Regions from separate parts of the Leptolyngbya sp. FACHB-261 genome, predicted to be linked through region 1. Evidence: predicted binding sites of a transcription regulator. Region 1 holds the regulator's gene; each other region holds the start of a gene.
What was found. Region 1 encodes NtcA, which controls nitrogen genes in cyanobacteria. Its sites were predicted from a motif close to TTTGTANNNNNNNNTACAAA; they were not measured.
Positions count from the first base shown of each region.

Region 2: rpoD (RNA polymerase sigma factor RpoD) is a predicted target of NtcA. The motif match lies at 2,931-2,950, and genes of this name have one in related genera.
Region 3: H6F94_RS00845 (DUF4327 family protein) is a predicted target of NtcA. The motif match lies at 3,379-3,398, and genes of this name have one in related genera.

Region 1 covers NZ_JACJPL010000001.1:445,193-455,480, reverse strand. Annotated here, with positions in the region: gene H6F94_RS02070 (glycosyltransferase family 39 protein) at 1-1,187, opposite strand, end outside; gene H6F94_RS02065 (glycosyltransferase family 2 protein) at 1,256-2,227, opposite strand; gene H6F94_RS02060 (oligosaccharide flippase family protein) at 2,294-3,712, opposite strand; gene H6F94_RS02055 (3'(2'),5'-bisphosphate nucleotidase CysQ family protein) at 4,688-5,542, opposite strand; gene ntcA (global nitrogen regulator NtcA) at 5,588-6,259, opposite strand; gene fabI (enoyl-ACP reductase FabI) at 6,515-7,291, shown strand; gene dps (DNA starvation/stationary phase protection protein Dps) at 7,424-7,951, shown strand; gene H6F94_RS02035 (DUF4335 domain-containing protein) at 8,082-9,134, opposite strand; gene H6F94_RS02030 (DUF3038 domain-containing protein) at 9,142-9,744, opposite strand; gene H6F94_RS02025 (adenine phosphoribosyltransferase) at 9,987-10,288, shown strand, end outside.
Region 2 covers NZ_JACJPL010000031.1:30,047-40,334, reverse strand. Annotated here, with positions in the region: gene H6F94_RS25325 (methionine gamma-lyase family protein) at 1-795, shown strand, start outside; gene H6F94_RS25320 (Gfo/Idh/MocA family protein) at 805-1,914, shown strand; gene H6F94_RS25315 (DUF2854 domain-containing protein) at 1,957-2,499, opposite strand; gene rpoD (RNA polymerase sigma factor RpoD) at 3,195-4,343, shown strand; gene H6F94_RS25305 (CAB/ELIP/HLIP family chlorophyll-binding protein) at 4,534-4,686, opposite strand; gene H6F94_RS25300 (hypothetical protein) at 4,777-5,262, opposite strand; gene H6F94_RS25295 (phospholipid carrier-dependent glycosyltransferase) at 5,332-6,768, shown strand; gene H6F94_RS25290 (Glu/Leu/Phe/Val family dehydrogenase) at 6,811-8,100, opposite strand; gene H6F94_RS25285 (RNA recognition motif domain-containing protein) at 8,778-9,260, shown strand; gene H6F94_RS25280 (CBS domain-containing protein) at 9,294-10,288, opposite strand, start outside.
Region 3 covers NZ_JACJPL010000001.1:180,799-191,086, reverse strand. Annotated here, with positions in the region: gene cphA (cyanophycin synthetase) at 1-1,529, opposite strand, end outside; gene H6F94_RS00850 (cyanophycinase) at 1,808-2,797, opposite strand; gene H6F94_RS00845 (DUF4327 family protein) at 2,989-3,210, opposite strand; gene pruA (L-glutamate gamma-semialdehyde dehydrogenase) at 3,748-6,717, shown strand; gene argZ (bifunctional arginine dihydrolase/ornithine cyclodeaminase) at 6,888-8,990, shown strand; gene H6F94_RS00830 (hypothetical protein) at 9,036-9,176, opposite strand; gene H6F94_RS00825 (hypothetical protein) at 9,425-9,700, shown strand; gene H6F94_RS00820 (DUF3386 domain-containing protein) at 9,897-10,288, opposite strand, start outside.

The DNA of each region.
Region 1 (10,288 bases):
GCAGCATAAATCGAGGAGATTTGAATGGTGAAGAGGTACGTAACAGCTAACAGAATTCCTAAAGAGCAAGGAAAAATAAATCTAGGCCATGCTGATCGTCGTCCTCCCAACAAAAGATCTGGGAGTATTAATGCTAACGGTATAATCCAAGTCAATAAAACAACAAACAACCAAGCCGATCTTGGTCCTTTATTATAGAGAAAGTAAAATGAGTATCCTATTAGGATTAGAAGAGGCAAGAGCAACAGATCGAGCCCAGAGCCGTCAAGTTTAAAATGTTGGCCGAGATATAAATCAAAAAAAGTCAGGCTAATATTTTGAGCAAGAACTTTAATCGAGTTGAGCGGTGGTGTTTCTTGAGAGCCCATCCAACTTGTTGTTCTAGATATTTGAGAAGTACCTTTAATGACAACTAGAAACCAAGGCACAAAAGCTAGAAAGCCTACAAAGGATGCCAATAAATAAGCTCTAACTGTTCTATTGAATCGAAGCTTTTCGATCGCAATTATATAGGCTCCGTGACCAATTAAAAAGAAAAAAGAGAATAAAAAGGTGTAAAGACTCATAGCCACAGTCGCTGCATAGATGCTCCAATAAGATTTTGTTTTAAGTCGTACAGCCTTTAGGAATACTAAGCTTGCGACTAAGATTGTTACTGCCCATAGGCTGTATTCCCGTGCTTCTTGGGCGTAGACGATCTGGAACGGCGAGACAGCTAATAATATGATCGCGATCCATCCAGACAGGGATGACCCAAATAACTCCAGGCATAGCCAATAGACACAAGGAAAAGCTAGTAAGCTGATGACGGCTGACAGACTTCGGATGATCGTAACTGAACTGCCAAACCATCCTATCCAAAGCCGCAATATGATGTAATAGAAGGGTGGATGCTGAGCGTCTTCTATAGCTAAGCTCTTAACCGTATCAATAATGTCTTTGTCAGAGGAAGGATTCTGGTATTTTTGAAGCTTCTCAATGCCTATTGAAGAACCTGTATAGACCTGTTCGAAAAACTCTGCTGTTGTGTAACCAGAAATTCTTAACGAGGTGTAGGCTTCATCGTGCCAATAAATTTTTCGATCTAGATTGCTGAACCGAAAAAATATTCCCATTGCCAAGATAGCAATGACTAAAAATAGTAACCAGCCACGATGAGAGACCTTCTCCACAGATTTGCTATCCACAACCCACCCTGTACTGTTGACAGTCAGACAATTTAGCTAAACCTAACGTAAGACAAAGAACAGGGCATTTATTGTAACGGGCTGTTCGGTCTAAGTTCTGCCTTACGTTGTCTTGAGAAGATAGCTGGAAGCCATTGTCGAACCTCTTGAGGAATCAACCACCGCAACAGATATAGTAAAAAGTCAATAGGTCTAGGCTTACCAAGTTCTATAGCTTCCCTAAGTAGAGACCAGAAAACCTTCCAGTTTTGCTCTGAGGCTGCCTGCAAACCCACGAAGGTTAGGAGAAAGCACGAGTAAGCAGACGGAGTCACTAAAGAACGAATTGAACGAATCCAGTTTAAAGAGTCTTGCCAGTCGTTGATATTACTTAAGCGCTTGCGCCCTGTCTCTATATTAGTAATCGCTAAGGGTTCAGGTGCGAAATGAATTCCTACACCTTCCAATGCACTGACCTGAAGCACCCAATTCCAGTCTTCATGTCGGCGTAAGCTTGTGTCGAGAGGATTTATGAGCAGTAATTCTTTCTTTGCAAAGAGTGTGGAAGTGTTGACAAAAGCTTCTCCATAGAACAGAGACTTCCGAAAAAAAAGATAGTCAGCTAAGTGTTCATAAGGGGCTGGTATTCTTCTGGGGCCAATGAATTCAGATTCTGCCGTTTTCCAAATAAAGCGGCTATAAACAATTGGAAAAGTATGCTTTGAATGATTGGCAATTTGAAGTTGAGATTCGAGCTTTTGAGGGAGCCATTCATCATCATCATCCAAAAAAGCGATCCAATTCCCCTTAGCTTCACTAACTCCAGCATTCCTAGCACCTGCTGCCCCTACATTCACTGGCAATACGACTACTCTCAATCTTGAATCATTAATTTGTTCCAAGTGTCTAGCTGTAGCTTCATCAGGGCCATCTACAACCACAATGACTTCAATCATGCTTAAGCTTTGGGCTAGGGCACTTTTGACTGCTCTAGACACAATCTGCGGCCGACCGCAAGTTGGGATTACAGCACTGACTAAGACTTGGTTGCTTTCATTCATGAGCAACATCTACGATAAGAATATCTGAAAGTGTTTATTGAAACTATGCGAGGCTTTGATTTGAATTTACAAACTACGACGCAACTTAGCTTTAACTGCATTTAGACCTCCGAAAGCATAAATGCTGAGAGTCATTATTAATAGACAGTAGAGAGAAGTAGCAGTAAGCATGGTTATGAGAAGGTCTTGAGTGATTCTTTGTAAGATTAGAAACACACATAGAGTCCATATGCTAGCTAGCATTGGGTAGCGCAAAACGTGCCAGAAGCGTATGGGAAACAAACGACGATGTACAGGATAGACATATTGGCCGCAAGCGATTAATTGCATGAGAAGTGCTGTTATAGCTGCGCCAGTTAGTTGATAGGCTGTAACTAGAACTATGCTAATTAGTCCCCCTATACTAGTAGTGACGCTCACTTCACGTAGATTAATCCGTTCAAAACCACTTGCCACTAGTGCCAAGCTGAGCGGCTTCATGAGAGATGATGCAACAAGTGCTAAGGCAACTATCTTAAGAGCGGTATCGGCATCAGCAAAGCTAGGATTGCCGTAGACAAAGACCAATAAGTCGCGCCCTAGAAAAAACAGGCCAATGATTAGTGGCAAGGCCACACTAAGCAAGATCTCAATGACGCCTTCAACAAGGTCCCGCAGCTTTTCTGGCTCTGCTGCAACTATCTTGTTCATTCTTGGAAAAATAGCCAATGCAAGACTATGAGCAATAATCTCAAAGGGTTGCATCAATTGCATAACCGCTCCGTAGAGTCCAACTACGATTTCACCTCCTATTAAGGAGAGGATGAGCAGCTGCATTCGGTCTTTGAGCACAGCGATGGCTTCGATCGCGAAAAAAGTGCGAGCAGCCTTTATGCTGCGCCGCATAAAACTCCAATTAATCTGTCTTTCTAGATTAATCTTTTGGATCAACAGACCCCATTGCAATACAAGAATGAAAATTTCTGAAAGGACTAGAATCGCGGATACAAGGTTGATAGTGTAGCCCTGTTGCATTATCCAAATGATGACGAGTAGACGCAAAATATAAACAGGTACTGTACTGAGGGTTATCAAGTACATGCGTTCCTGCGCTTGAAAGATCGCCTCTGTAACATTGGAGAGAGAAAAGGGAACGACCATCAAGCCCAAGATATAGCAAGCAGTAGAGGTGTCAGAGTTATAAGGCAATAAAAATACTGTAATGACTAATATTCCGTAACTGATAAGGCTTGCAAATAACTGTAGGAGTGTGCCGTTGATTAGATAGAGCTGTACCTCTTCTAGATTACGTGATAGTTCTCGCGTAAATAGAACCTTGAGCCCCTGAGAGGCGATAGACATGAAGATGTAGTAATAGCCAAAGGCAAGCAAATATTGCCCCAACTCATACGGTCCCAGCAGACGAGCAATAGCTGCAACTAATGCAAAGGTGGTGAGGCTTTGTACTAACCGGTTGATCAATATTGAGAGGGAGTTTCCTAGCAAATGACGTCGCCCTATAATCAGCAGACCTATTTTGAACTCAAATACTTACGGATGCCGATGCTAAGGTCAAGACCTAAATTTTTAGGCCTTAAGGCTCTAAATTTATCTAGAAATATCAAAGATACAGACGAATAACCTGAAAAAGGGAGGCGCAATAAGCGCGACGGAAAGCATTCTTACAAAAAAACTGAGTAACAGTGCTTAGTAGACACAGTGAACATCTTGCCAAATGTCCAACAGCAGCCTACTGCTAAGCTAAACCTGCTCAGTTCGCTCCCGGCGTCTGTCTAAGCAAGTCTGCAATGAATGAGATAGCAACCTAAGCCTGTAGCCGGTGAAAGTCAGAACCTAGAGGAAGATTGCCATCTACCCCGAGAAGTATTTACAATAGAGCGGCGGGTAGCTGAACCAAGCCGAGATAGTTTTTGCAGGCAAGTTTTGGCAATAGATGCATCAAGGTACTCCTCAGCTAGAACAGCTAGGGTGCGACTGAACTCTAGGCAAGTGGAAACTAGAAGTCCACCAGCTATATACAATCCTTTAGAGCGTTATCAGGAAACTCATCTAGCTGATTAGCAATCTGGCTAGGAGTATCTTTAACGTTCTACATTGGCTTATGCAACTCCTTGCTTAATACTGCAATCCATCTGCCCTAGACTGAGCAATGATATCCATAGTTGCAGATGCTCATATTCAACGGGTAGATGCAAAAAGCGTCAGAAGTTTTGGCTGCACAGCCTGATAATAAGTGACTAGTATTTTTACTGAAACACTCGAAATGGACTCTCCTCAGAGTCTTCATCAGCCAAAAAGAAAGTTGGCTGATGCCTCACTTCAGCTTCACAGAGCCTCTGATGTCAGGTAAGCAGCCTAGAGGTGCTGAACGAGGTTCAACACGAAAATCCCTGGAAGATTGAGGGGAGCCGCTGGCCTAAGCCTTGGTATAGCTTAAGCCAAGTTACCCCTCAGCCATTCTCATGTCACCTCTGCAAGTGCTGCTTCTGCCAATGCACAAAGCTTGTTATGGGCATGGCCATTGCTGGCCAGGATGCCGCCCCATTGGCTCACATCAGCGCGGTTGTACTCCAGCAGGCTGCCGTCAAAGCGGCTAACCTGACCACCTGCTTCCGTCAAAATTAGTTCAGGTGCAGCTAGATCCCAATCCTTGGGTGCGCTTTTGCCAGAGAGGGCTACGTAGAAGTCGGTCTCCTGCTCTGTGATCGAAGCGAACTTACAGCCAATGCTGCCAACAGCCCGCTGGTCCGCCTTTGGAAGTTTGGCCAGTAAGCGGTCTAGCTTGCCGTCCCGGTGGCTGCGGCTCACAATCAAACGCATTTGCTCAGGCTGCTGCCGGTCAGACACCTGCAAGGCATGAGCAGTGCCATCCCGAGTTTCTACCTGACTGCCCTGGCCTTGCACAGCGGTGTAGAGCTTCTGCACCATCGGATAAGCGACGACAGCCAATACCGGACGGCCTTGATGCACCAGCGCAATATGAACGGCAAACTCGCCAGTGCGGTCAATAAAGTCGCGAGTGCCATCCAGCGGATCAATGATCCAAACCCACTGTTTCTCAAAACGGCTGGGTACGTCAGCTGTCTCCTCGCTGAGGTAGGCAAAATGCTCATTGCCCAAGGCAGTTTGAAGCGTAGACAGAAGATGACGATTCACGGCTAGATCTGCAGCCGTAACAGGGCCGTCCTTCTTCTCGTCTACCTGCAAATCGCTGTGGCCGTTGTAGTGCTCCAGCAGAATATCGGCTGCGCCCCAAGCAGCGTTGCGGGCGATGGGGAGCAGGGCGGACAAATCGGGCATGAAAGTTGAAGTCATGGGTGCAGTCTAGCTGAAGGCTGCGCCTCTAGAGATCCTGAAAAATTAGGTGAAACGGCGGCCCAGCAGCACTGGATTATGGACCGTGATCTTTTTCTTATGAATTGAGATCATCTTTTGCTTACGCAAGTCGCCCAGCAGCCGAGTGACGGTAACTCGCGTAGAGCCAATAGCCTCAGCAATGGCTTGGTGCGAGAGCTTCAGATCCACGGTGACGCCCTCTGCGCCCGGCACACCAAAGTCACGGCAGAGGATCAGCAAGAAGCTCACCAGACGAGAGCCCATATCGCGGTGGGCCAGGGTCTCAATCATCATCTCGGTTTGCAAAATGCGCGAGGAGAGGCCACGCAGCAACACCATTGAGAGTTCTGGGTCTTCCTTGAGCGCTTTCTCCACCTGCTCAATCGGCACTGAAACCAGTTCCACCGGGGTGAAGGCCACAGAGTGATAGAAGCGGTCAGAGCGGTTGCCCGTAATCAGAGACAGCACGCCGAAGACACTGTTTTCGCGTAGCAAGGCGACGGTGATTTCTTCACCTGCTTCATAGACCCGCGAAAGCTTGACCGCTCCCTTGAGCAGAAAGTAAACTCGCTCCGCTGGGTCACCCGGGAAAAAGATTGTCTTACCCCGCTCGAAGGTTTCCACCATCGGCGGAAATAGACCATTGTTCATCTGGCGGAAAACCGCCGCTAGAGGCCGATCTTGGGTCACAACCATCGTTCCTTCCCCACCTCTATCCCTCCCGGTCTGGATGATCTCAAGGCTTGCTGAACGCCCTGACTAAGTTTTCATCACTTAAACCTACTCAAGGCTTGCGGTTTGTATTACAGGTAACCAATTTTGACCAAACGGTATCACAACAGACTTTAGTTTTGCTGAGCGGTGATACGAGACTGGATTCTGGAGCGGGAGAGAGGCAGGGCTGCTGTATCGTAAGATCTCGTCACGCCGCCACCCGATCTGGAGAGATCCATGCTTGACCTGACCGGAAAAAATGCGCTGGTCACTGGCATTGCCAACAATCGTTCTATTGCCTGGGGTATTGCCCAGTCCTTGCACAAGGCTGGAGCCAACCTCGCTATCACCTACCTGCCCGATGAGCGAGATCGCTATCGCGCTAAGGTTGCCGAGTTGGTCGAGCCACTAGCCCCAGATTTGCTTCTGCCTTGCAATGTCCAGAATGATGCGCAGATCGAGGAGATGGTCGCTGCTATTCAGGAAAAGTGGGGTCGCCTGGATATCTTGATCCATTGCCTTGCTTTCGTGAATAAAGAAGACCTCACTTGCAATTTCAGCGACATCTCCCGCGCTGGCTTTAATCAAGCCCTTGATATCAGCGCCTACTCACTGGTCCAACTGTGCGGAGCTACAAAGCACCTGATGACTCAAGGAGGCAGCGTAGTAACGCTCAGCTACCTCGGCGGGGTACGGGTGATCCCAGGCTATAACCTAGCTGGCACTGCTAAAGCCGCTCTTGAGTGCAACACTCGCTATCTAGCTGCCGAGCTGGGCCCCCAAAACATTCGCGTGAATGCCATCTCTGCCGGTCCGATTCGAACACTGGCATCCTCAGCAATTGGCGGCATCCTGGACATGATCCACCATGTTGAAGAAGTAGCGCCTCTCCGCCGTTCGGTTACCCCCTTGGAAGTGGGCAATACGGCTGCCTTCTTGTGTAGTGACTTGTCGAGTGGCATCACCGGCCAAATCATCTATGTAGACGGTGGCTACGAGATCATGGGAGCTTAATCTCACTCCGCCTACAGACGTGGTTTAAGCACGCTTGACAACTGCGCCTTTGACAGAGTAGGGCATTTCTTGCTAGACTAAGCGTAGTCGTAATGAGTTCGTTTTAGTATCTCTGCGACAGGAGAGTTAAAGATGGCAGTCAGTCAGACCAAGACGGCAAAGACCGCACAGTATCAGAGCCGCATCAACATCCCTGCTGAGAAGCGCACGCAGCTAATCGGCATGTTGAACCAGCACCTGGCCGACACGCTCGACCTTTACACCCAAGTGAAGCAAGCTCACTGGAACGTCAAGGGCATGAACTTCTACCAGCTGCATCTGCTGTTTGATGAGCTAGCGACGGAAGTGCTGGGCTTCGTGGATTTATTGGCTGAACGAGCGACAACGCTCGGTGGCATTGCCCAAGGAACGGCGCGCATGGCCGCAGAGGCCTCTGCCTTACCGGAGTATCCCCTGGGAGCTGTTGAAGGCAGAGAGCACGTCGAAGCCCTCGTCGAGCGCTACGGCCAGTACAGCAGCCGCATCCGTACGGCTATTGACGACTCTGATTCTCTAGGAGACAAGGACACCGCTGATCTCTACACCGAGATCTCGCGCGCCGTTGATATGCGCCTGTGGTTCTTAGAAGCCCACCTGCAATCGTCTGCAACCCTGGACTAGCCTGTCTAGTTGCCTTTAGCCTAGCCATAAGCAGGTATAAGGCAGGGGTATTTAAGATCCAATCGAGCCTAAATAAGTAACCTCCGTAGCCCTGTTTGGACTAGGGAGGTTACTTGAGCTTTCATTTATGTCAAGGCGAGGCTGCTGGTGTCGCAGTCTCGCTTTCGCTTGTAGCCGGTTCCGTGTAGGGTTCTACACTCAGCTTGCCGTCCGGTGTGAACGTGGCTTCGAACTGTGCGGTTGGCTCCTGCGAGGTTGAGGACGTCTCAACGGGTGAGGGAGTGGCATTGGGCGTAGGCACCGGTACGTAGAGCAGGGATTGTAAAGGCGTATCTCTGACAAACTGCTCCGAGTTTGCATCCAGAGCTCGGTAGCCAGTCAGTAAGCCATTGGCATTGACCGAGAGCCGGTAGGTGAGATCGCTGCGGAAAGTCGGGGTCGTTCTCCAAGCTTTGTCAATCTCGTCGTAGATCTGCTGACGCAGGCTGCTGATCGCTTGGGAATCACTAATGGTAGGCGGAGCGGTGGCAGTCGGTGTAGGGACTGGTGTGGCTGTGCTAGAGGAGGTTTGGGAAGGGACTGGCTCAGGTGGCCTGACGTTGGGAATGGGGACAAAGAAGAAGGCGACAGCTGCCACCGCTAGGCCAGTCAGTCCGAACAAAGCAGGAGCCGCCTGCTCAACCGGCTTGGCGCGATGAGGTGAGTAACGTCTAGAAACTGGTGTGAAGTGAGGCTGAAGTTCCGGCAACGTTTGCGTATCGGCGCCCAGCTGATCTAGCGCCTCGACTAAATCGAACAGTTGCACTGTGCTCAGTTCAAGCCGTTGCTCAGCCTGCTGATCGGTTGGAGCGGTTGTGCCGTTTGGGCTACCGTCCTGTGGTGGTTGCCTGAGGGTCAGAACGTGCCGGTCGAGTCCCTGGCGCTCTACTCTGACTAAACTCGGTTTGCTAGGGCCAGACACGCCGCTTAGTAAGCTCTGGGCGTACTGACTGACGGCTGAGTTCAAGGCTTCTAGCAGTTCCCGATTACCCGACAACGGCGAGTTCAACCCTAAGAAATTGCACTCAAAGTTAGTCAGGATCGATAGAGGAGGGCGCTCAGAATAGGCATTATTCGGAGCAGCAATACCCTCCAAGGTCAGGGTGCAGTTGGGCAGGTTGTAGGTGCGGACTAGAGTGAGCATCGGGTATCTACTCCACCTCACCGTCGAACAAGGAAGCCCACAGACGAGCAGGTCCGGCTGTGCCGCTGCACAACAGCAACTTGTTCAAAAGCTCAATGGCCATCTCATTCAACTTGGCATCGTCCATCAGGCGTCGCGGTTGCATTCGCTTGCGGAAATAGCTGCGAAAGCGTTCTAGGTAGTCGTTGAGGCGGAAATGCTGCTCCACCCCCAGCCCCTGCTCATTCAGTTGCTGTTGAGCGAGGAGAAGCTGACGGATGAGCACAGTCAGGCGACGCGCCAGATAGCAGGTCACAAGCGTCAGGGCTTTGGCTTCATCCAGACTCAGGGGACGGCGTTGCGTCTGGCGGCGGTAAGGACTCGTACTGCGCAGACGCCAGAGAACCACCCGATTTTTAATCAAATGCTGAAGCTGGAGGTCTTTCGCTGCATAGAGCATGGCTTCAGCGCCGAGTCGCTCGACCGACTCAATACTAAGCAGAAGCAGATCTAGCTGAATTCTTGTGCGCCGTGGACATTCGGCGGGCAGGCCACTCAGTTCCGGCAGCGTCTCAAAGAGTGCGCTTGGCTCCTGGTTGTCTGCAAAGTCTGTAGAACTATTTACCTGCATCACACTGAACGTACTGCCTCGAAAACCGCTTCAAACCCAAATGACCCGTTGACCAGTGTACGAGTTTCCTGCAATCAATAGCAGTTCAACTACAGGCAGGGTATGAAGCAACGAGTCGCGCTTATTGTACCCATCTACGGAAAAGTTACCCACCTACCTATCAGGAGATGTGGATAAGCTATCGTCTTACTGAATTGGCGTCAGCTAGCACACTTAACCTCAGAACATCTCAATTCAACCTCATGGACCTTCAAGCCCTTGTCCGCGATATTCCAGATTTTCCCAAGGCAGGCATCCTTTTCCGGGACATTACTACGCTTTTACGGGATGCTAAGGGCTTGCGCCAGTTAGTGAACGATTTAGCTCAAGCTTTTGAGGGCCAGAAGATCGATTATGTTGTCGGTGCTGAGTCCCGAGGGTTTATTGTAGGAGCGCCGCTGGCCTACTGCCTGGGCGCTGGCTTTGTGCCGGTGCGCAAACCTGGCAAGTTGCCTGGAGCCGTGTATAGCTACGAATATGCGCTCGAATATGGCACTGACCGCCT
Region 2 (10,288 bases), on a different contig from region 1:
GACTGGCATGCGCTTGCTAGTTCGGTTACGGAACGAACGCGGATGGTTACAATCCAGCGCTCCTGTGGTTATTCCTGGCGCTCCAGCCTCTCAATTGCCGAGATCGAGAAGATCGTTCATCTGGTCAAGCAGCAGAATCCTGACACTGTTTGTTTTGTCGATAACTGCTACGGCGAATTCGTTGAGGCCCAAGAACCCACAGCCGTAGGTGCTGACTTGATGGCTGGCTCACTAATGAAAAATCCAGGCGGCACCATTGTGCCCACGGGTGGCTATCTGGCTGGACGGGCCGATTTAGTTGAGGCTGCCGCCTGTCGGCTGACCGCTCCGGGTATTGGCTCGTCCGGGGGCGCCACCTTAGACCAAAACCGGTTGCTATTGCAGGGCTTATTTCTAGCGCCCCAGATGGTTGCTGAGGCAATGAAAGGCAACCACTTAGCCGGTTACGTGTTTCGAGAGCTGGGCTACCGCGTTAATCCAGCCCCAGAAGCTCCCCGCCGAGATGTCATTCAGGCCATTGAATTAGGCAGCGCAGCGAAACTACAAGCATTTTGTCGAGCTTTGCAAGCTTGGTCTCCCATTGGCTCTTACCTCGATCCAATACCCGCCGCCATGCCCGGCTACGAAAGTGACCTGGTAATGGCAGGAGGAAGCTTCATTGATGGCAGCACTTCTGAGCTTTCGGCGGATGGGCCCTTGCGCGAACCTTACATTGTCTTTTTGCAAGGTGGTACTCACTGGACCCATGTCGCTTTAGCCTTAGAAGCGGTTGTGGCAGCAATTGGTCCCGCTTAGGAGACAGCAATGGCAATTGGCGTTGGCGTTCTTGGCACTGGCTTCGGCCAGAAGGTTCACATCCCCGGCTTTCAAGCCCATCCTGATACTCAAGTAGTCGCTGTGTTCAACCCGGACTTGAGCAAGGCACAGACAATTGCCGAGCAGTTCCAAATTCCCCATGCCTGCCAGCGGATCGAGGATTTGCTGGCGCTTCAAGAGGTGGAGGCGGTTAGCATCTCCACGCCGCCGTTTCTGCATTACAACATGGCCTGTGCAGCGATAGAGGCCAGCAAACATGTACTTTGCGAAAAGCCCATGACTCTGAGTGTCACGGAAGCGCGAGACCTCCACTACCTCGCTCAAGGACGCAACCAGATTGCCATGCTGGACTTCGAGTTTCGCTGTCATCCGCAATGGCAGTATTTTCAGGAACTGCTGCAGTCTGGTTGGATTGGGCGTAAACGGTTAATTAACATCAGCTGGCTAGTACAGAGCCGAGCTGACGCCAAGGCAGCCTGGAATTGGTATGCGCGCAAAGACCAGGGTGGCGGTGCCTTGGGCGCAATCGGCTCCCACAGTTTTGACTACATCGCCTGGTTGTTTGGTCCAGTCAAGCGCTTGTGCGCAAGTCTCTCAACTGCTGTGCCTGCGCGTCCTGACCCCAAAACGGGAGAGATGCGTCCGGTCGATGCTGATGACACAGCGACCCTGCTGCTGGAGTTAGCCGATGGCACACCCTGCACCCTCAGCCTCAGTTCTGCAACCTATGCGGGGCGCGGTCATTGGGTCGAGGTTTACGGGGAAGCAGGCAGCCTGATTTTAGGGAGCCGCAACCTCAAAGACTACGGCCACGGCTTCACGGTTTCCGCGGCTCAGGCCGGTCAAGACTTCGTCCCTTTAGAAACGCCAGACTATCTATTGCCCAAACAAACCTACCCGGATGGCAGACTGGCTCCTTTTATCGGCATCGTTGACCGTTTTGTGCAAGCTATTCGGGAGGGTAAGCCGGCGGTGCCTTCGTTCAGGGAAGGTGTTTACTCACAACTGCTAATGGATCTGACCCACCAGTCGCACGAGCAGGGGCGTTGGGTAGAGGTCCCAACGCTGGAGAATTTTCTGATTACTGGACGCTGCTAACCCTTAAGCCAAAGAAGCTCCACGTTTAGAGTGACAGTAACCTCACGGCACCACGATTAGTGATAGGTCTACTGTGTCAGGCGTAGGCTGTTCTAGCTCTGCCCGAATACCAGGACCAAAGAAGCGCTCGATCTTATCCCGGCGTTCCTGCCAACTAGCAAAGTCGATAAGAGGGGAATGTAGGCGCAACACTAAAGTATAGGCTCCCTCTACAATCGTTTCGCCCAGGTGAGTTAAAATCGGGCGTTCTTCATCCGTAGGCTCTAAACCTAAAGGTTTGAGGGACTCTTCTAAATGGGCTTCGCCATAGAGATAGCCCGTCGCCTTTTCACGCACTTTTTTCAGAGTTTCAGTTTGTTGTTTCTGGCGTAGTGCTAGTACTTCTGAGTTGGGCTGCATTAACAGTTGCACCGGCTTTGTTTCTGATGCCTTTAAGGCTGCTCCACCCAACAGAATCGGAATACCATAAAAAAATCCGATCAGGTTCAAAGTTGGATTGCCCCCAAAATAAGCCACGAAGCCCATCAGGGTCAAAATCCCGCCTACCGTCAGGCCCAACGACCCTAGTGAAACTCGACGCAACATAAGCCGCTTAACCGGTTAAGACTGTTTAGATTCTTCATAATTGCGCATTTTAGGCCGCTCTGATGACTACCTGCTGGATCTAGCTCTCAACCTGCGACCGCGGTTCTCGCTACTCTGAATTGAGTGAGGTGACCTCTAAAAACCTCTCGGTAAGCTGGAATCAGCCATTTTGCTGGGAATGCCTCTTCAATACCTGTGCCATCCTGGATGCATCCAGAGCTAACTTGTCATATCAAGTCCATGACATTCAGCTAGTTTTGGTGATAAATGGATGGTAAATGGTAGGTGCGTAAGCACTTGGCTCAGCCAATGCTGTTATTCGCTATTCCGGGCAAGTGTCTAGCTTGCCCTGGTAAGGCTTACTGCAGCTCAGTCCCCTAGGACTGTCAGCCCAGACCAAATTCACAAAATGATTGGGAAAGCGTGCATGTTTTGTGAGAAAGGCTACAATCGGAGGGCATTTGACTCCCTGAATACAGTTTCACATAGACTTGCTGGAAAGGCTGGTCACTGCGCTCCTCTCTAGCTAGACTAGTCAGTCTGGTAAACCCCGGAGTTTATTCGCGATCGCAGTTTAGACATCCCCCAGTTGCTGATAAGCATCGCCCCCATTCGATTCGACCAGTTCAACCACAAAGACGTAATTAGCAGGTAGTTTTCTCCTGTACTGCATTAAGGAGCAAGAGGAACGCGGCATGACCCAGGCCAACAACTTACTCAAGACCATCGGTAAACCTCTGGTTGCAGACCTAGAGCAACTGATTGATGAAGACGTGAGTGTTGTAATTGACGTCTCCGATGAAGGTGACGACATCAGTTCTGATTCTGATGATGATGAGGGAGGACGCTCCGGTAAAGCTCGTGCCTCCCGACGCCGGGGACCCGCGCGCAAAAAGCACTACACCGAGGACTCTATTCGTCTTTATCTCCAAGAAATTGGCCGCATTCGTCTCTTGCGGGCCGATGAGGAGATCGAACTGGCTCGTAAGATCGCTGATCTATTGGAATTAGAGCGGATTCGCGACAGTTTAATGGATCGGCTCGACCGCGAACCTCATGATGGGGAGTGGGCGAATGAAGTTGATATGCCGTTAGGTGCCTTCCGCGAACGCCTGCACAAAGGGCGTCGTGCTAAGGACAAGATGGTCCAATCCAACTTGCGATTGGTTGTCTCCATCGCCAAGAAATACATGAATCGAGGCCTTTCCTTCCAGGACCTAATTCAGGAAGGTTCTCTAGGTCTGATTCGCGCTGCTGAGAAATTCGACCACGAGAAAGGTTATAAGTTCTCAACCTACGCGACTTGGTGGATCCGTCAGGCTATTACAAGGGCAATTGCTGACCAATCGCGTACGATTCGTCTGCCAGTTCACCTGTACGAAACTATCTCCCGTATTAAGAAGACAACCAAGCTATTGTCTCAAGAGCTGGGTCGCAAACCTACGGAAGAGGAAATCGCTACCCGGATGGAGATGACCATTGAGAAGCTTCGCTTCATTGCGAAGTCTGCTCAGCTTCCCATTTCATTAGAAACTCCCATCGGTAAAGAAGAAGATTCCCGTTTGGGTGATTTCATTGAGTCTGATGGTGAAACCCCTGAGGATCAAGTTGCCAAAAACTTGCTAAGGGAAGACCTCGAAAGCGTATTAGATACCCTGAGCCCTCGGGAACGGGATGTTTTAAAGCTGCGCTACGGTCTCGATGATGGTCGGATGAAAACGCTTGAAGAAATTGGTCAGCTATTTAACGTTACGCGTGAGCGTATTCGTCAAATCGAGGCTAAGGCTCTACGCAAATTGCGACATCCCAACCGTAACAGTATCCTCAAAGAGTACATTCGTTAGTACTCCTGTTAGCTCACTATTGAGCCAAGGACAGTGGCCTTTCGCTGGCTTGTAATGCCTCTAACAGCAAACAAAGTTGTTAGAGGCATTAACTTCTAGGCCGCTTTAGTTCTGAGTTCTAAAGAATACTCGTAGCCATCAAAAAGCGGCAGGCGCTTGTCCTGCCGCAAAAACTCAGTCCTGTTGGGGCTTACATCAAACCCAGGAAATGTAAAACACCTTGGCCGGTAGCAAACTCGGTAGCCAGGGCTGCGACGAAGCCAATCATTGCCAGGCGACCATTCCAGTTCTCCGCTCCTGCGGTGAAACCCCAGTTCCAGGCATTGCGGTTTTCGGTTTCCATCGTTCAAGCCCTCTTTGTGTGCTTATGTTAAGCAGTGTAACTGATGCCTTGGGGAGCTGCAACATTGTTTTACATCTTGGGTCCGTGAGTTTAGCCCGCCTGCTCTGATCGGCTTGGAACTTGGGCAGCAGCACTCCAATACCGGCGACAACTCCACAAAAGCGCCACCCCTACAGCAACGTAGACTAGCCCCCGAATTTCGTAGCTGAGGCCTAACCTGCGCAATAGAACCCCCAGCCCCATCATTGCGGCAATCAACAATAGGGTTTTAGTGCCAAACATTTGAATGACACTTTTGAAGGGGTTGGGTTGGCTGAGTTCCTCAACTCGGTCAATGACCCGAGTGGCGGTACGATCCAGAACCAAACGCCCTTTGACCAGCCCAATGCCTAGGGCTAGGACAGCAAAGCTCAGATGTAGCGGATCGGCTAGCCCAGGATAGGAATAGCGCAGCAGAAACACACTGCCCATGGCGAGCAGCCCAGCTCCAACGACGGTCCAGATGCTGGCTGCGATCCAAAGGTGCTGGCGTCGGCTTAGCCCTGTACCAGCACTAGCAGGAGAAGCGTCAGTCATGACTCTGTAGCTCCAGATGTAGAATGCCTGTGCAAACACATCTTAAACCCAGGGGACCGGGGAAATTCTATGGTGAAATATCGCCCATTACCCGGTGGAACGCGAGGCCAGTTTAATCGAGGCAGCGCGCTCTTGCCAGCCTGGTTCTGGTTAGGATTGGCAGGTCTGCTGCTGTTATCAGTCACGCTGCATTTTTGGGACTTAGGCCGCTTTAAAGAACTCGTTTTTGATGAGGTCTACTATCCCAAATACGCCCGCAATTATTTGAAGGGCGAAAAGCTTTTTGACCCTCACCCGCCACTAGGCAAATACATCATTGCTGTGGGACTTTGGGTTGCTGATCGGTTTGGCTGGACTGGTCCAGTAACCTATCGCTGGACCGAAGCCTTCTTCGGCTCAATGCTGCCCTTAGTTGTGGCTGGACTGGCTTGGCAAATTGCTCAGCGACCCGGATTTGCCTTGTTGGCTGGCTTTTTTACCGCTGCCGATGGTTTGCTGCTAGTCGAGTCCCGATTGGGCTTGATCAATATCTTCCTGGTCTTCTTTGGCATTTTGAGTCAATGGTTCTTTCTCCTAGGGTTGAAGGTGGAGGGACGCCAACGTTGGGGCTGGTTAAGCTTGTCCGGCCTTAGCCTAGGAGCGGCCATCTCAGTCAAGTGGAATGGGCTTGGTCTTGCCCTAGCCATGCTGCTGTTGTGGTTGGTTGCTTGGGTATTGCGGCTCCTGCGTTGGGACAGAGGGCAGCGTACCACCAACCTCTCTCGTATAACCGAACTGAGCGCAGCTCAAATCCTGTTCTGCTTTCTGCTGATTCCCATTGGGCTGTATTGGCTGCAATGGATTCCACATATGCAGATCAACCCAGAGCCAGGATTATGGGGTCTTCATCGCCAGATGTTGGAATATCACCAGAGGTTGGGCGAAACGTTAGCCAATGGCAAACCAATACATCCCTATTGTTCACCCTGGTGGTCCTGGCCTCTGCTGCTACGGCCGATGAGCTACTACTACGAGACCCTCAAAGGAACTAATCCTGAGACTGTCTATGCCTTGCACGGCATGGGCAATCCAATTCTCTGGTGGCTCTCTACCTTGGCTCTGTTGGTTTTAACGGCTTCTCTGCTGAGCTGGTTCATCCATCCAGGACGGCGTCGCAAAGATGTAGAAGCGGCACCCTGGGGACCGCTTTACATCCTGCTGGGTTATGCCGCTAACTATCTACCCTGGAGTCTAGTGGGCCGTTGCACGTTTCTTTACCACTACATGTTGGCGTCGATTTTCAGCTTCCTAGCCCTAGCTTGGCTAACCGATTGGAGTTTCAGTCAGCCCCTATTTGGGTCCGGACATTATGAGGCACATCAGCAAAACCGCCGACTGCGAGGCTTGGGCCTAAGCGTTAGCCTCGCAGTCGCTCTGGGTCTGGTATTCTGGCTGCCCATCTTCATGGGTTTGCCCCTGACCTATCAGACCTTCCGCCTGCGCATGTGGTTGACGTCCTGGATTTGAAACGCGCCCCTTAACCCTGGCAGGGTTGGCGGCTCCAGGCTTCTAGGGATAGAGACCTCGATCAGCCAAGGCTTGGGCAACCCGCCCGACGCCCAAGGTGTAGGCGGCCAGACGCAGCGGCACCTGCCGTAATTTTGCCTGGTGAGTGACCTGTCGGTAAGCCTGTACCATCAGCCCCTCCATTTCCTGGTTAACCCGTTCCTCATCCCAAAATACATAGGAAAGCCCCTGGACCCATTCCAAGTAACTGACTACCACGCCACCGGCATTGGCCAGAATGTCAGGCAGTACGGTAACGCCACGAGCTTCTAAAGCTCGGTCAGCAGCCAGGGTCACCGGCCCATTAGCCGCTTCTGCAACGATAGTTGCCTGAACCCGAGCGACGTTTTCTTCGGTAATTTGGTTCTCTAGCGCTGCTGGAATCAGTACATCACAGGGCAGGGTCAGCAACTCAGCATTAGAGATGGCAATGCTACCTGGGAACCCTGCTAGGACTTGCCGGTTCTGAGCTACATAAACGTTTAAGGCTGGAATATCAAGACCAGTTTCACAAAAAATCCCGCCCCGACCATTAGACACGGCTAGAACTTTAGCGCCTGCATCATGGAGCAGTTGGGCCGCAGCACCACCAACATTGCCAAACCCCTGGATAACAACCCGCACACCGGCAAGAGACAGCCCTCGCTCTGCCAATGCTTCCCGAACTACGATCATGACCCCTCGCCCGGTAGCCAGATCACGGCCTCGGGAACCGCCAATGGACAGCGGCTTGCCCGTTACTACACCAGGTACTGCATGACCCACGTTCATGGAGTAGGTGTCCATCATCCAGGCCATTTCCCGTGACGAGGTGCCCATGTCAGGGGCAGGGATATCGACAGCCGGACCGATATCGTTAATCAGTTCGCTAGTGTAGCGGCGGGTAACCCGCTCTAGTTCGCCCACACTGTACTGATTTGGATCTAGCGCGATTCCCCCCTTAGCGCCGCCGTAGGGAATTCCTAAGAGCGCACATTTCCAGGTCATTAGCATCGCCAGCGCTGATACCTCCTGCAAGGTCACCGCAGGATGGTAGCGAGTGCCACCTTTGTAGGGGCCTAGAATATTGCAGTGTTGGACCCGATGCCCTACTAATACTCGGACTTCGCCACTGTCCAACTTCACAGGAACAGACACTGTAACGACTTTGCGTGGGCTGCTTAGGATTGCCAGTAGCCCTGAATCAAGCTGCAACTCTTTGGCGGCTTCCTCTAGATAGCTGCATGCTTGATCAAACGGGCAAATATGCGCTGGGGAGGGGGTTACCAGAGGTAGCAGCGATGGTGACATCATCGGGAGTCTCCTTGCAATTGCAGGAAGGGTATCTATGGGTAGGCTAACTCCCTTGCACAGGTTAGCCCCTGCTTTTGGTAAAACTCGTTACATTTTTTGAGCTCTGTGCTCCAAAAACTAGTGAAGAATTGTTGATAAAAGCTCACTAGTCGTGTTACATTCCTTAACAGGAAAGGCTAGATGGGTTCAGGTGGCGAGGAAAGTTGGCTCTATTTCTTGCTTTTGTGCCTGACCAGCGCCCCAGGCGTTTTTGGGTTTTCCTCCTCCCAACACAGCAAGCAATCGACCAGCCGGAGCCAGCGGCTGGTTTTTATTTAGCGCTGTACCGGACGGGCATGGTAGGGTGGTGAATGGCGTAAATGAGCAGAGAGCTTCTCTCCAGTTCTTTGCAGAGCAGAAGACTACGGCTGCTACAGTGTGAGCCATCCGTTCGCACCGCTTGCTTAAAGTTTTTGCAGTGGTTAGGGCTAGGCCAGAATCTTCACTCAGTTAAGCCCCTAGCAGCATGATTTTGGAGGCGTCAAGGCGAGGATAATAAAACTATGGCAACGTCGACTGCTCGGGCAGCGGGTGGTCCGGCGCTAAGCCTGGAAACATTACGCTTGAGTGTTGCTGCCTAAGTTTTTTAGCTTTGCCTCAAGTCCCGATTCCACACCTACCCTAGAGGTCACTTGCACATGTCTATTCGTCTTTACGTCGGCAATTTGGCTGAAGATGTTGATCGTCAAGCTCTGGAAAATTTGTTTATCCAGGAAGGCGAAAATATCTCGATTAAGCTAATTACAGATCGCAAGACCAATAAGTGCCGAGGCTTTGGCTTTGTTACCGTTAACACGGATGAACAAGCTGACCAGTTAATTGAAAAATTCAATGGCATGGTCTTTGCAGACCAAGCACTGCGGGTAGAGAAGGCTCAACCCCGTGAAAAGGGCAAAGATGAAGTGGCTCCTCCCGCGGCTGCACCTCAGGCCAGCAGTAGTGGGAGTAGTGGTGGTGGTAAGCGCAGTGGTGGCGGCAGCGCTAACAAGTCTCGCCGCTCTAGCTCTGGTACCGCTGGCACAACTTCTACCCCCTCAGAAGCCGCACAACCAGACCCCCGATGGGCGCAGGAACTGGAAAGACTCAAGCAGATGCTGGCGACCCAAACCACCAATTCCTGAGTCTGTGATTCCTCAGTTCTAGTTCAGCAAACTCTAGTTCAAAGGAAAGTTCTCTTTAAGAAAGCTGACAGCCTGCTCGGGTGTTGTCACCTCACCATCCAGTTTGGCTGCCAGCAGTGCGTCCAACATGGTCCTAAAGCTACGACCTGGTCGGTAGCCCAGTTGCTTAAGGTCATCTCCTGTTAAAGGCGGTTGAGCTAGCGACCAAGTCGTTAAATAGCACCAGAGGAAGCGACGCAAGGGAGGTCTAGACCTCGCTAGGAACAGAACTAGCGTGCCGAGATCAACCTCGCGTAGTGCAAAGACAATCTCGCTAGGACGGCTGAGCCTACCCAGGTATTGACAGAGAGTTTGCTCGGTCTGTGCCAGGTTTTCTAGCCGCTCAATACTGTCTGTGGTCAAATGTAGCTTCTGGGCTACATCGCCCCGTTGTTCTGGCTTTAGACTGGCGATTAGCAACTCTAAGATAGTTTGCAAGTGGTTCAGTCGCTGGGGCTTTGTATCGAAGCGCTTGAGCCAGCGCTCGGTGCGAGCAACTTGTTGCCAAAGGGCTGGCGTCATCTGCAACTCTGCATGGATGCATCGTAGAGCTCCTAAATTAGCGAGCAGCTTGAGGGCGGGACGCCAGTAGTCAGCCTCCAAGATGTAGTGCAGTTCACCCTTCAAGCGATCGCCACCCACAGCATCATGAAGCCCACTGTCAACGGCATGCCGGATATAGCCCTCAGTTTGGGGCTCAATCTGAAAGCCCAAGCGAACTGCGAAGCGCACAGCTCGGTATATGCGTGTGGGATCTTCGATAAAGCTGTTGGCATGGAGCACTCGAACCTGAGCGGCTTCCAAGTCGAGCATGCCACCAAAAAAGTCTAGCAACTCTCCTGCCCGTGGCCCGCTCAGGCGCACTGCTAGAGCATTGATGGTGAAATCCCGACGATATAGGTCCTGTTGGATTGAGCTAGCCTCCACTTCTGGATGCGCCGCAGGATAGGGATAGAACTCGGTACGCGCAGTGGCGATGTCAATCCAGA
Region 3 (10,288 bases), 260 kb from region 1:
TGTTTAAAGATATGGGCGATCAGTCGGGTGGTCGTGGTTTTGCCGTTAGTCCCTGTCACTGCCACAATCGGCACCCGGCTCGGCGCGCCTGGTGGAAACAGCATGTTCACCACTGGCTCTGCTACGTTGCGCGGAATCCCTTCGCTGGGGCAGACGTGCATACGGAAGCCGGGCGCTGCATTCACCTCGACAATCACGCCGCCTGTCTCGCGCAAGGGCTTAGAGATATCGGAGGTGACAACGTCAATGCCAGCAATATCGAGACCGATGATCTTGGCAACCCGACGCATCAGCCAGAGGTTCTCGGGGTGAACAACGTCAGTACGGTCGATGGCAACGCCGCCTGTGCTCAAGTTAGCGGTGGCTTTGAGATAACAGACTTCGCCCTTAGGCAGAACTGTGCTCAGGTCGTAGCCGTACTTGTCGAGCAGTTCCCAAGTTTGGCGGTCGACTTCAATGCGAGTTAGAACATTGTCGTGACCGTTGCCGCGCCGTGGATCCTGGTTGGTTTGCTCGATCAATTCCTCTAGGGTCGATTTGCCATCGCCTGTAACTAAAGCGGGCACTCGCTCCGCAACGGCTACCACCTGGTCATTAATCACCAAAACCCGGTGATCTCGCCCTGTGTAGTAGCGCTCGACAATTACAGAAGTTGAGACATCGCGCGCTGCATCGAAGGCTGCTTTTGCCGCTGCCTTGGTCTGCACGTCCAGCGTGATCCCACGCCCATGGTTGCCGCTCAGGGGTTTGATCACAATTGGGAAGCCGCCGACATCGGCGATAGCCTCCTCTAACTCATCTAAATAGTTAATCACCGTGCCCCGAGGCACTGGCACCCCAGCATCGCCCAAAATGCGTTTGGTGCCCTCCTTGTCGCAAGCCAGTTCCACGGCTAGGATGCTGCTGCAGTCGGATAGGGTTGCTTGAATGCGACGCTGATAGACGCCCCAGCCCAACTGGATCATGGCGCGGCTGTTTAGGGCCAACCAGGGAATGTCCCGCGCTTCTGCTTCAGCCACAATCGATTCAGTACTGGGCCCCAAGCGAGACTCGTTGTAAATCTCCTGGAGGTCTTTAGTATCCTGCTCTAGCTCCTGGCGCTCATAGGAGCCCGTCTCAATAATTGACTGGCACAGCCGCACTGCGGCTCGGGCGGCATAACGGCCTGCCTTTTCGTCTTTGTATTCGATGGCAACTTGATAGGTCCCCGGCGTGCTGGTTTCGCGAGTCCGCCCAAAGCCCACCGACATACCTGCCAAACTTTGCAGTTCCAGGGCAACATGCTCAACGATGTGCCCCATCATCGTGCCTTCCGCAACCCGGCTCAAAAAACCGCCTCGGCAACCTGGCGAGCAATGATGCTCGATCAGGCTGGGCAGCACTGCGACCAGACCATCATAGAAGCCGGGGATCAGATTGGAGGGCTTCTCTGCCAACTCTTCCAGGTCCAGACGCATCACCACAATCTGATGTCGTCGGACGCTCCAGTAATTGGGACCGCGCAGCGTCTGTATCTTGAGGATCTTCATGTAAGCCTACTGGTGGGGAGGGTCAGGGCCATTCGTGCTTTCATGTCATAATGACCTGACATAGAGTGCTCAAATGGTGACGAAAGTAACGAAATCCGGGAACAAAAGTAGATCCTAATTGGACCAGCTTTAAAGTGTTGAATTGCTGATCACAAAATGTCTATGCCTAGGTCATAAAAGCGGCATGGATATGTTTGTCATGTTTGATCTTCTCTAAAATGCAATACCGAAATGACGGAGCTGAATTTCCCGTTTGAACTAGAAATTTAGCTCTCGATCTAAATAATTTGCTGAAGTACGGCTCGCTTATAAAGGCTATAGCGACCGCCCTGGCTGAGAATATGGACCTTCAAGTTGCAAATGCTTAGGGGGTCTTGCTCGCCAACCTGCGCACGGCTGTTGTAAGACACTTCACCCGGATCTACAACGGTCACGGTTCCTTTGCCAACAACCTGTAGCGTGCCATCGCCTTCGAAGACTGCACAGGTATCTTCATCAATGCCAATGCCAATGCGTTCAGGGAACGCAGCAACCGCACTCATCAAGCGCGCCATGCGGTTGCGGTTATGGAAGTGCTGGTCAACGATCACCTCTGGAATGATGCCGAGCCCAGTTCCCAGATCGACAAGCCCTCGATTCGGTGGTTCTCCACTCGCTCCCCCTGAAATCATGTTGTAGCCCATAACCGCGGCTCCAGCACTCGTACCTGCCAGCACTAACTGACCGGAGCGGACTCGCTTCTGAATCTGTAATGCCAGCGGTGTCTCCGCAATTAGAGCACACAGCCGCAGCTGGTCGCCTCCAGTCATGAAGGCTCCTGTGCAGTCTTCTAGGCGCTCCTGCATGCGCGGATCTTCGCTTTCGCGCCGATTGCGAATGTCCAAAATATCGATGGATTTCGCCCCCATTTCCTCAAAGATCTGGTGGTAAATCTGACCGATAATTTCCGGCTCTCGCGACGCGGAAGGAATGATGGCGACCCGAGCGTCAGCTGCCCCTGCCCGATTAAAAAAGGTCTTTAGGATGCTACGTTCGCCGACCTTATCCTCCGCGCCGCCGATGGCCATGACAGCAGCTTTGAGCGATGGGCTCAGGGGCGATTCCAAGGTGTTGTGTTCCTCTAAATGCGGCATGCTGGGGAGCTGGGACGCGAGTCTAATCAACCGCTCTAGGCGTTCGCGCAGAGGTGGGCCTCCAGACTGGATACCCCTGTTCCAAGCCTGAGCGGGCAAGCTAGGATCTCGGTCTGGTGAGCCAGGCTGTTTCAATGTGCCGTCGCAGTTGTCTTAGTTATAAAAAATACCCTATTCAGCGCTCGGGCTACGCGGCTCACGCAACTCATTGGGTACCAACAGACTTTTGATCTATTCATAACCCATTCATAGCCACCTCGAAGCAGCTACCGCTTGAGCGTTTCCTGACAGTGAGCATTCCCTGACAGTTTAGCGATAGTTAACAGCTAGTCGCTCCCCCATTCCTCGTGACTCATCAAGTCACTGAGGCGGTCCCGTAGCAGATAGTCATGCAACTCTAATTCCCGCTCGACCCATTGCCACTCTCGAGCCGGGAAATACTGGCACAGCACGTGAATCGGCTGCCGAGGATTGAGGACACCGGCATCCACTAAATGCCGAGCCTCATCTTGTATTGTCGCCAGAGAGAACTGGAAAGACTGCACCATATCTGGATAACCCTCGCGATCTCGATAATCCTGGCCAGAGAATTCTGAACTTAAGGCCTAAGGTTGGCCTCTAACCTCACACTGCCTCTAAGAGAGCTTGCTGAGCTTCAACCCTGAATTCCTTACTGAGGTTTCAAGTTGTCTAAGCAAAAGCACTCATTAAAACTTACTGTATTCAAGACTACTAAACCTCACTCATTTTCACGCCTACCCTATCGGACGAACATTAAGTTTTGTTAAAATATAGATAGATCTACCTAGAGAAGGAGGCTGAAACTACCAGTATCCCAGCGCTTAAATAGCTCTGCTACTTAGAGAAATCATAGTTTTGGCTTAGACAAAGCGCCCGGATAATCTCGTCTTCTTAAGGTTTACTTAATGTTTCCAGGGTGCTAACGAGTCAGGAGACAGGGAGGATAATGGAATTATCTGCGGCGTGCTAGTCCCCTGCGTTATGCGTAGCTGGTCCGCAGTTGAACCAGTTTGATTGCTGGTCGATTAGCCGTTCCTAAAGCTTGATACGAGGAGCATCCTGAAGTGGTTGTGCAAGTTGGCAGTGCTTACGAGTTGAAAACTCGTGAGATCGCACAGGCGATCTTGGTGCAGGGGGCCCGGGGGGAGCGTTCTTTCTTAGGAGCACTCCGCGACCAGATGCGTTTGGATGACAAGCTCATGAACTGGGCGATGGGCAACGATAGTTTGCGGGTACAGTTGTTCCGCTTTGTCGATGGCCTGCCCTCATTACGCAGTAAGGCAGAAATTGCCCGTCATCTCCAGGAGTACCTGGGTGAGGCGGAGGTGCCAGGGCTCAAGGGCCTACTCAATTTCAGCAAACCCGACTCGCCCACCGGGCAAATCGCCGCGACCACTGTGGCAACTGCAGTGGAAACCCTGGCGCGTCGCTATATTGCGGGTGACAACATCCAACAGGCAATCAAGAGCATTGAGCGGTTGCGCAAAGAACGCATGGCCTTCACGCTGGATCTGCTGGGCGAAGCAGTCATTAGCGAAGTCGAGGCCGAGTCCTACCTCAATCGCTATCTCGATCTGATGGCGCAACTCGCTCAAGCGTCTAAATCCTGGTCGCGAGTGCCGCAAATTGACGAGGCGGATGGGGAGCCGTTGCCTCTGGTGCAAGTTTCGGTCAAGCTGAGCGCCTTCTATTCGCAGTTTGACGCGCTAGACGCTGCCAGCAGTGCCGCTAAAGTCAGTGAAAAGATCCGCATCTTGTTGCGGCGGGCCAGAGAATTGGGCACAGCTGTCCACTTCGATATGGAGCAGTACGCCCACAAGGACCTGACCCTGAGCACGCTCAAGTCAGTCCTGCTTGAAGACGAGTTTCGTACGCGCACTGATGTCGGCCTAACCTTGCAGGGCTATCTGCGCGACTCGCAGCAGGATTTAGAAGGCCTGATCACCTGGGCTAAGGAACGGGGGCACCCGGTCACAGTGCGTTTGGTCAAAGGCGCTTATTGGGACCAGGAAACGATCAAGGCCTATCAAAACGGCTGGTGGCAGCCGGTGTTCAACCAGAAGTCGTCCACCGATGCCAATTACGAAGCGCTAACCCGCCGTTTATTGGAAAACCATGAGTATCTGTGGGCCGCAATTGGTAGCCACAACGTGCGTTCTTTGGCCGTCGCTATTGCCACAGCTCAAGAACTGCAAATTCCCAAGCGTCGCTACGAGCTGCAAATGCTCTACGGCATGGGCGACAAGTTCGCTAAAGCCTGTGTGGATATGGGTCAGCGGGTGCGCATCTACTGCCCCTACGGTGAGCTCATCCCCGGTATGGGCTATCTAATCCGCCGCTTGCTGGAGAACACGGCCAATAACTCTTTCTTGCGCCGCAGTGTGGAAGAAGGCCGCCCCAGCGAAGAACTGCTCCAGCCTCCCGTGATGGAAAAGACTGACGGTCACGGCTTGCAAGTGGTAGGTTTTCACGGCGCTGCTAACTCGGATTTCTCTCAAGCCCAACCGCGTCAGCTGGCAGAGCAGGCTTTAGCAGAGGTTCGTGCCCGCTTAGCTCAGACCTACAACCCCTGGATTAATGGCACAGCTGTGACCACGGCTGACCATCTGGACTCAGTGAACCCCTCCAAACCAGAGGAAATCGTGGGCAGAGTGGGTCTGGCCAGTGTGGAGCAGGCCGAAGCCGCCGTGAAAGCAGCCAAGACTGCCTTTACGACCTGGAAGCAAACTAGTGCCACCCAGCGCGCGGACATTCTGCGCAAAGCTGCTGACCTGATGGAGCAGCGTCGGCAGGAGCTTGCTGCTTGGATTGTGCTGGAGGTGGGCAAACCCTTGCGCGAAGCGGACGCCGATGTTTCGGAAGCCATTGACTTCTGTCGCTTCTACGGTGAGGAGATGGAGCGCTTGCAAGCGCCACGCAGCCGCAATGTGCCCGGTGAAACCAACGAGTATCACTATCAGCCCCGAGGCGTCACTCTGGTCATCGCGCCTTGGAACTTCCCCTTTGCAATTCCAGTGGGCATGTGTGTGGCAGCCCTAGCAGCGGGCAATACGGTCGTGTTCAAACCAGCTGAACAATCCTCCGTGATTGCGGCCAAATTCAATGAAGTGCTGCAAGCGGCGGGCATTCCATCTGGCGTGTTCAATTTCCTACCTGGGATCGGCGAAGAAATTGGACCGCGCCTGGTGAAGCATCCAGATGTGCATCTGATTGTATTTACCGGTTCGCAGAAGGTGGGCTGTCAGATTTACGCTGATGCAGCGGTGCTCCAACCCGGCCAAAAGCACCTCAAGCGAGTGATCGCCGAGATGGGTGGCAAAAACGCGATCATCATCGACGAAAGCGCTGACCTGGATCAGGCAGTGGTCGGGGTCGTGCAATCGGCTTTCGGCTATGCCGGTCAGAAATGTTCAGCCTGTTCCCGGGCCATTGTGCTGGAGCCGGTTTACGACGCCTTCGTGACTCGTTTGGTTGAAGCGACCCGTTCTCTAAATGTGGGTCCGGCAGATCAGGCAGGCACCAAAGTTGGACCTGTGATCGACGCTGAAGCTCAAGCCCGCATTCAGGACTACATCTCTAAAGGTCGCCTAGAAGCTGAAGTCGTACTGGAGGCGCCGGTCCCTGAGACTGGCTACTTCGTCAAACCCACGATTTTTACGGGCGTCAAACCTGACTCGATGCTGGCTCAAGAAGAAATTTTCGGGCCAGTGCTAGCTGTCATTAAAGCCAGCAGCTTTGACGAGGCCCTGCAAATTGCTAACGGCACGGACTATGGGCTCACGGGTGGTTTGTACTCGCGCACGCCGTCGCACATAGCCAGAGCTCGTGCTGAGTTTGAGGTTGGCAATTTGTACATTAATCGAGGTATTACTGGGGCTTTGGTGGACCGTCAACCGTTCGGTGGCTTCAAACTTTCGGGGGTGGGCTCAAAGGCGGGTGGCCCTGATTATCTCCTGCAATTTCTTGAACCGCGAGCAATTACCGAAAACACGCAGCGCCAAGGCTTTGCGCTGATTGAAGGTGCAGATCAGTAGTGCCTTTCGGTAGTGCTTTGCTGAGTTAGTCATTTGCTGCTGTATACAGTTTTTCCACAAGCGTTGCGAACTTGTGGAAATCTTTTAAGGTCTCAGCTCAGCACTGCGATTTCGTCCTCCAGCAACCCCCATTTACGTCTCTAATTCACCTATCGAGTTGGCATCTTCCCATGACTTCCCAGATCCGTTTTCTGATGTGCGCGCCTGACCACTACGACGTGGACTATGTAATCAATCCCTGGATGGAGGGGAACGTTCACAAGTCCTCGCAGGAGCGGGCGGTTGAGCAGTGGCAAGGGCTCTACCACGTTCTCAAAGACCGTGCCTTAGTCGATTTGGTCACACCTGAGAAGGGCTGGCCCGATATGGTATTTACTGCCAATGCTGGCTTAGTGCTGGGCGACAACGTGGTACTCAGCCGCTTTTTCCATAAGGAGCGTCAAGGTGAAGAACCTTATTTCAAGCAGTGGTTCAACGAGTCTGGTTATAGGGTTCACGAGTTGCCCTTGGAACTGCCTTTTGAAGGCGCGGGGGATGCCCTACTAGACCGGGAAGGGCGTTGGCTCTGGGCAGGTTACGGCTTCCGCTCGGAGCTAGACTCCCATCCCTATCTGGCGAAATGGCTGGATATCGAAGTGGTTTCTCTGCGTCTGGTTGATGAGCGCTTTTACCACCTGGATACCTGCTTCTGTCCGCTTACCGGTGGCTATCTGCTCTACTATCCACCTGCCTTTGACGCCTACACCAACCGTTTAATCGAGATGCGTGTGGCACCTGAAAAGCGCATTGCTATTGACGAGCCGGATGCTGTGAACTTCGCCTGCAACGCCGTCAATGTTGGGCAGATGATTATTGTAAACAAAGTTAGCGAGGAACTGAAGGCTCGTTTGGTAGAAGCGGGCTTCGAGGTTGTCGAAACGCCGCTGACCGAGTTTCTCAAGGCCGGGGGTGCCGCCAAATGTCTGACCTTGCGCGTGACCGAGCCAGTTCGCGCCGAAGCCCGTGCCATGGCGGCAGTGGAGGCCCGTACGATTGAACTGAAAGGCCATCTGTTGGACTCTGGCCTGATCAGCAAGGCCCTGGATTTGATTGTGGAAGGGGGCGGTAGCTTCCAGGTACTTAACTTCAATCTGGGCGAGCAGCGCCAGAGCACTTCCTTAGCCCAAATTAAGGTGTCAGCGCCCGACCATGATGTGATGGAGCGCCTGATGAGCCAGCTCATCGACCTGGGCGCAGTGCTGCCAGAGCGCGAGGTCTGCGACATCAATCTGGAAGTGGTCACCCAAGCTGGGGTGGCACCTGAGGACTTCTACGTCACTACGATCTACCCCACCGAGGTTCGGGTTGAGCGTGAGTGGGTGAAAGTTCAAGGGCAACGCATGGACGGCGCGATTGTGGTGAGCCGTACTGCTCAGGGATCCGTGGCGCACTGCAAATTGCTGCGTGATCTCGAAGTTGGCGAGCAGGTAATCTGCGGTGTGGATGGCATCCGTACCGTTCGCAAACCAGAATCCCGTGATGGCAAGAGCCAGGAATTTACCTTTATGGGTTCCGGCGTATCCAGCGAGCGCCGGGTGGAATTGGTGGTCGAGCAGATCGCTTGGGAACTGCGTCGCATCCGTGACCAGGGTGGCAAAGTCGTAGTCACCGCCGGCCCGGTGGTTGTGCACACGGGTGGTGTCACGCACCTAGCCTCTTTAGTTCGGGAGGGCTATGTGCAAGCGTTGTTGGGCGGCAACGCTATCGCTGTTCACGACATTGAGCAAGCCTTGATGGGCACCTCTCTCGGCATGGATATGCAACGGGGGGTGAGTGTGCGTGGCGGCCATCGCCACCACCTCAAAGCGATCAACACGATCCGAGGCTGTGGCAACATTGCCCAGGCCGTGGAGAGGGGCATCCTCAAGTCCGGCATTTTCTACGAATGCGTAAAGCACAATATTCCCTTCTCCCTGGCTGGTTCGATCCGCGATGATGGTCCCCTGCCTGATACCGAGATGGACCTGCTCAAGGCTCAGGCTGACTACGCTCGTCTGATCGAAGGCGCAGACATGATCCTGATGCTGTCTTCGATGCTGCACTCGATTGGCGTAGGCAACATGACCCCCGCTGGCGTCAAGATGGTCTGCGTCGATATCAACCCTGCTGTTGTCACTAAGCTGGCTGACCGTGGCTCTGTGGAATCGGTTGGTGTGGTCACCGATGTTGGTTTGTTCCTGAGTCTGCTAGTGCAGCAGTTGCGCAAGCTGGTCGATGCCTATGTGATGGTCTAAACCTCACTCGCGCCCTCATCTATCTTTGGGACTTGGGCATTTGGGCTAACGGTTCGCGGGCTCTAAAACAGGCGCAGGGATAGTTGGCCCAGTGCGAATACCCTCTGGCACGGTGGCACTAGCGGCTGAGGCCAGGGACAGGACAAACAAAGTGACTAGCGTGAGCTTTCTTAAAGAGGAGTTCATAAGACCTCCTGGGTTTATACCAGGCTTAGACTGTTTGGATTCTTACCGTCTAGACCTATCCTATCGCTTGTACTGTCAGAAGTCAAACAGTATGAAAAGGTAGAAATGCTGCCTGCATGGTGTCTGAACGTGAAGTTTTATGAGAACTCTGCAAAGAGATCGTCTTGGGGCCGTATGGTTCTTTCTACACCCCTAGGGGGGGTTGCTATTAATGCCCATCAGGTCCCCTGGTCGACACAAGGAGAACTATGAGAGACGGTGACATCAAAGACCTGCACGCAGTGATCCGTGGCTACCGCATCCAACGAAATACTCGCTGGCTGGCGGCGGTCGGGACCTTCGTGATTTGTCTTGCTGTGATTTTCTTGCCTGATCCGCTTCGCAAGCTCGTCGCCGCTATGTCGCTGCCGGCTCTGCTGATGGAGGGGTTACAGGTCACGCTACTCAAAGGCAATCCGAACTGTCGATTAGTCCTGGAAGAAACCAAAACTCCTGTGCGCTATGGGGAAGAGCAGGAAGTTTAAACTCAGTTCGCTTGCTGAGCTGTAGTTAAAGCTCTGAAATCTCAACCAAATTCTAACGGCTGGAACGATTGCTAAGCAAAAGCTTCCAGCCGTTGTTTGATGGCTAATTCTGTTGGATTCTGCTTAATTCAAATTGAGCAACAGTGACGCTGATCGTTCTGTTGATTCTCTACAGTTTGCAATCTATGGCTTTGATCTAGGCCCTAGTTTCCGACAAGGGCTGTATGTCATTGAAGCGAATCAAAATATCATTTTGCGAACTAGGGCGCGAACTGGAAGCTGTCTGACTGGCTTCTGAGCGCCGAATGGTTCGGTTAGTGAGCAAATAATATTGGCCGACTTTCTCATAAAAGTCTTGGACATCATCTTCTCCTAAGGGCACATCCGTTTTGACATCGCGGAAATTGGATTGGTAATGAGTCACCAGATAGCCTTCTGGAGTTTGGATTGAACCCAAGGTATCGACAGTGACCGCGACTTGGCCCATCACGCGGTTAACTTGGGCAATCTCAGTCCCTTGTAATTTGTAGCGGGCATTAGCTGGATCGCCGATTTCGCGGATTTCTACCGTCTTAGAATCGCCAGCAT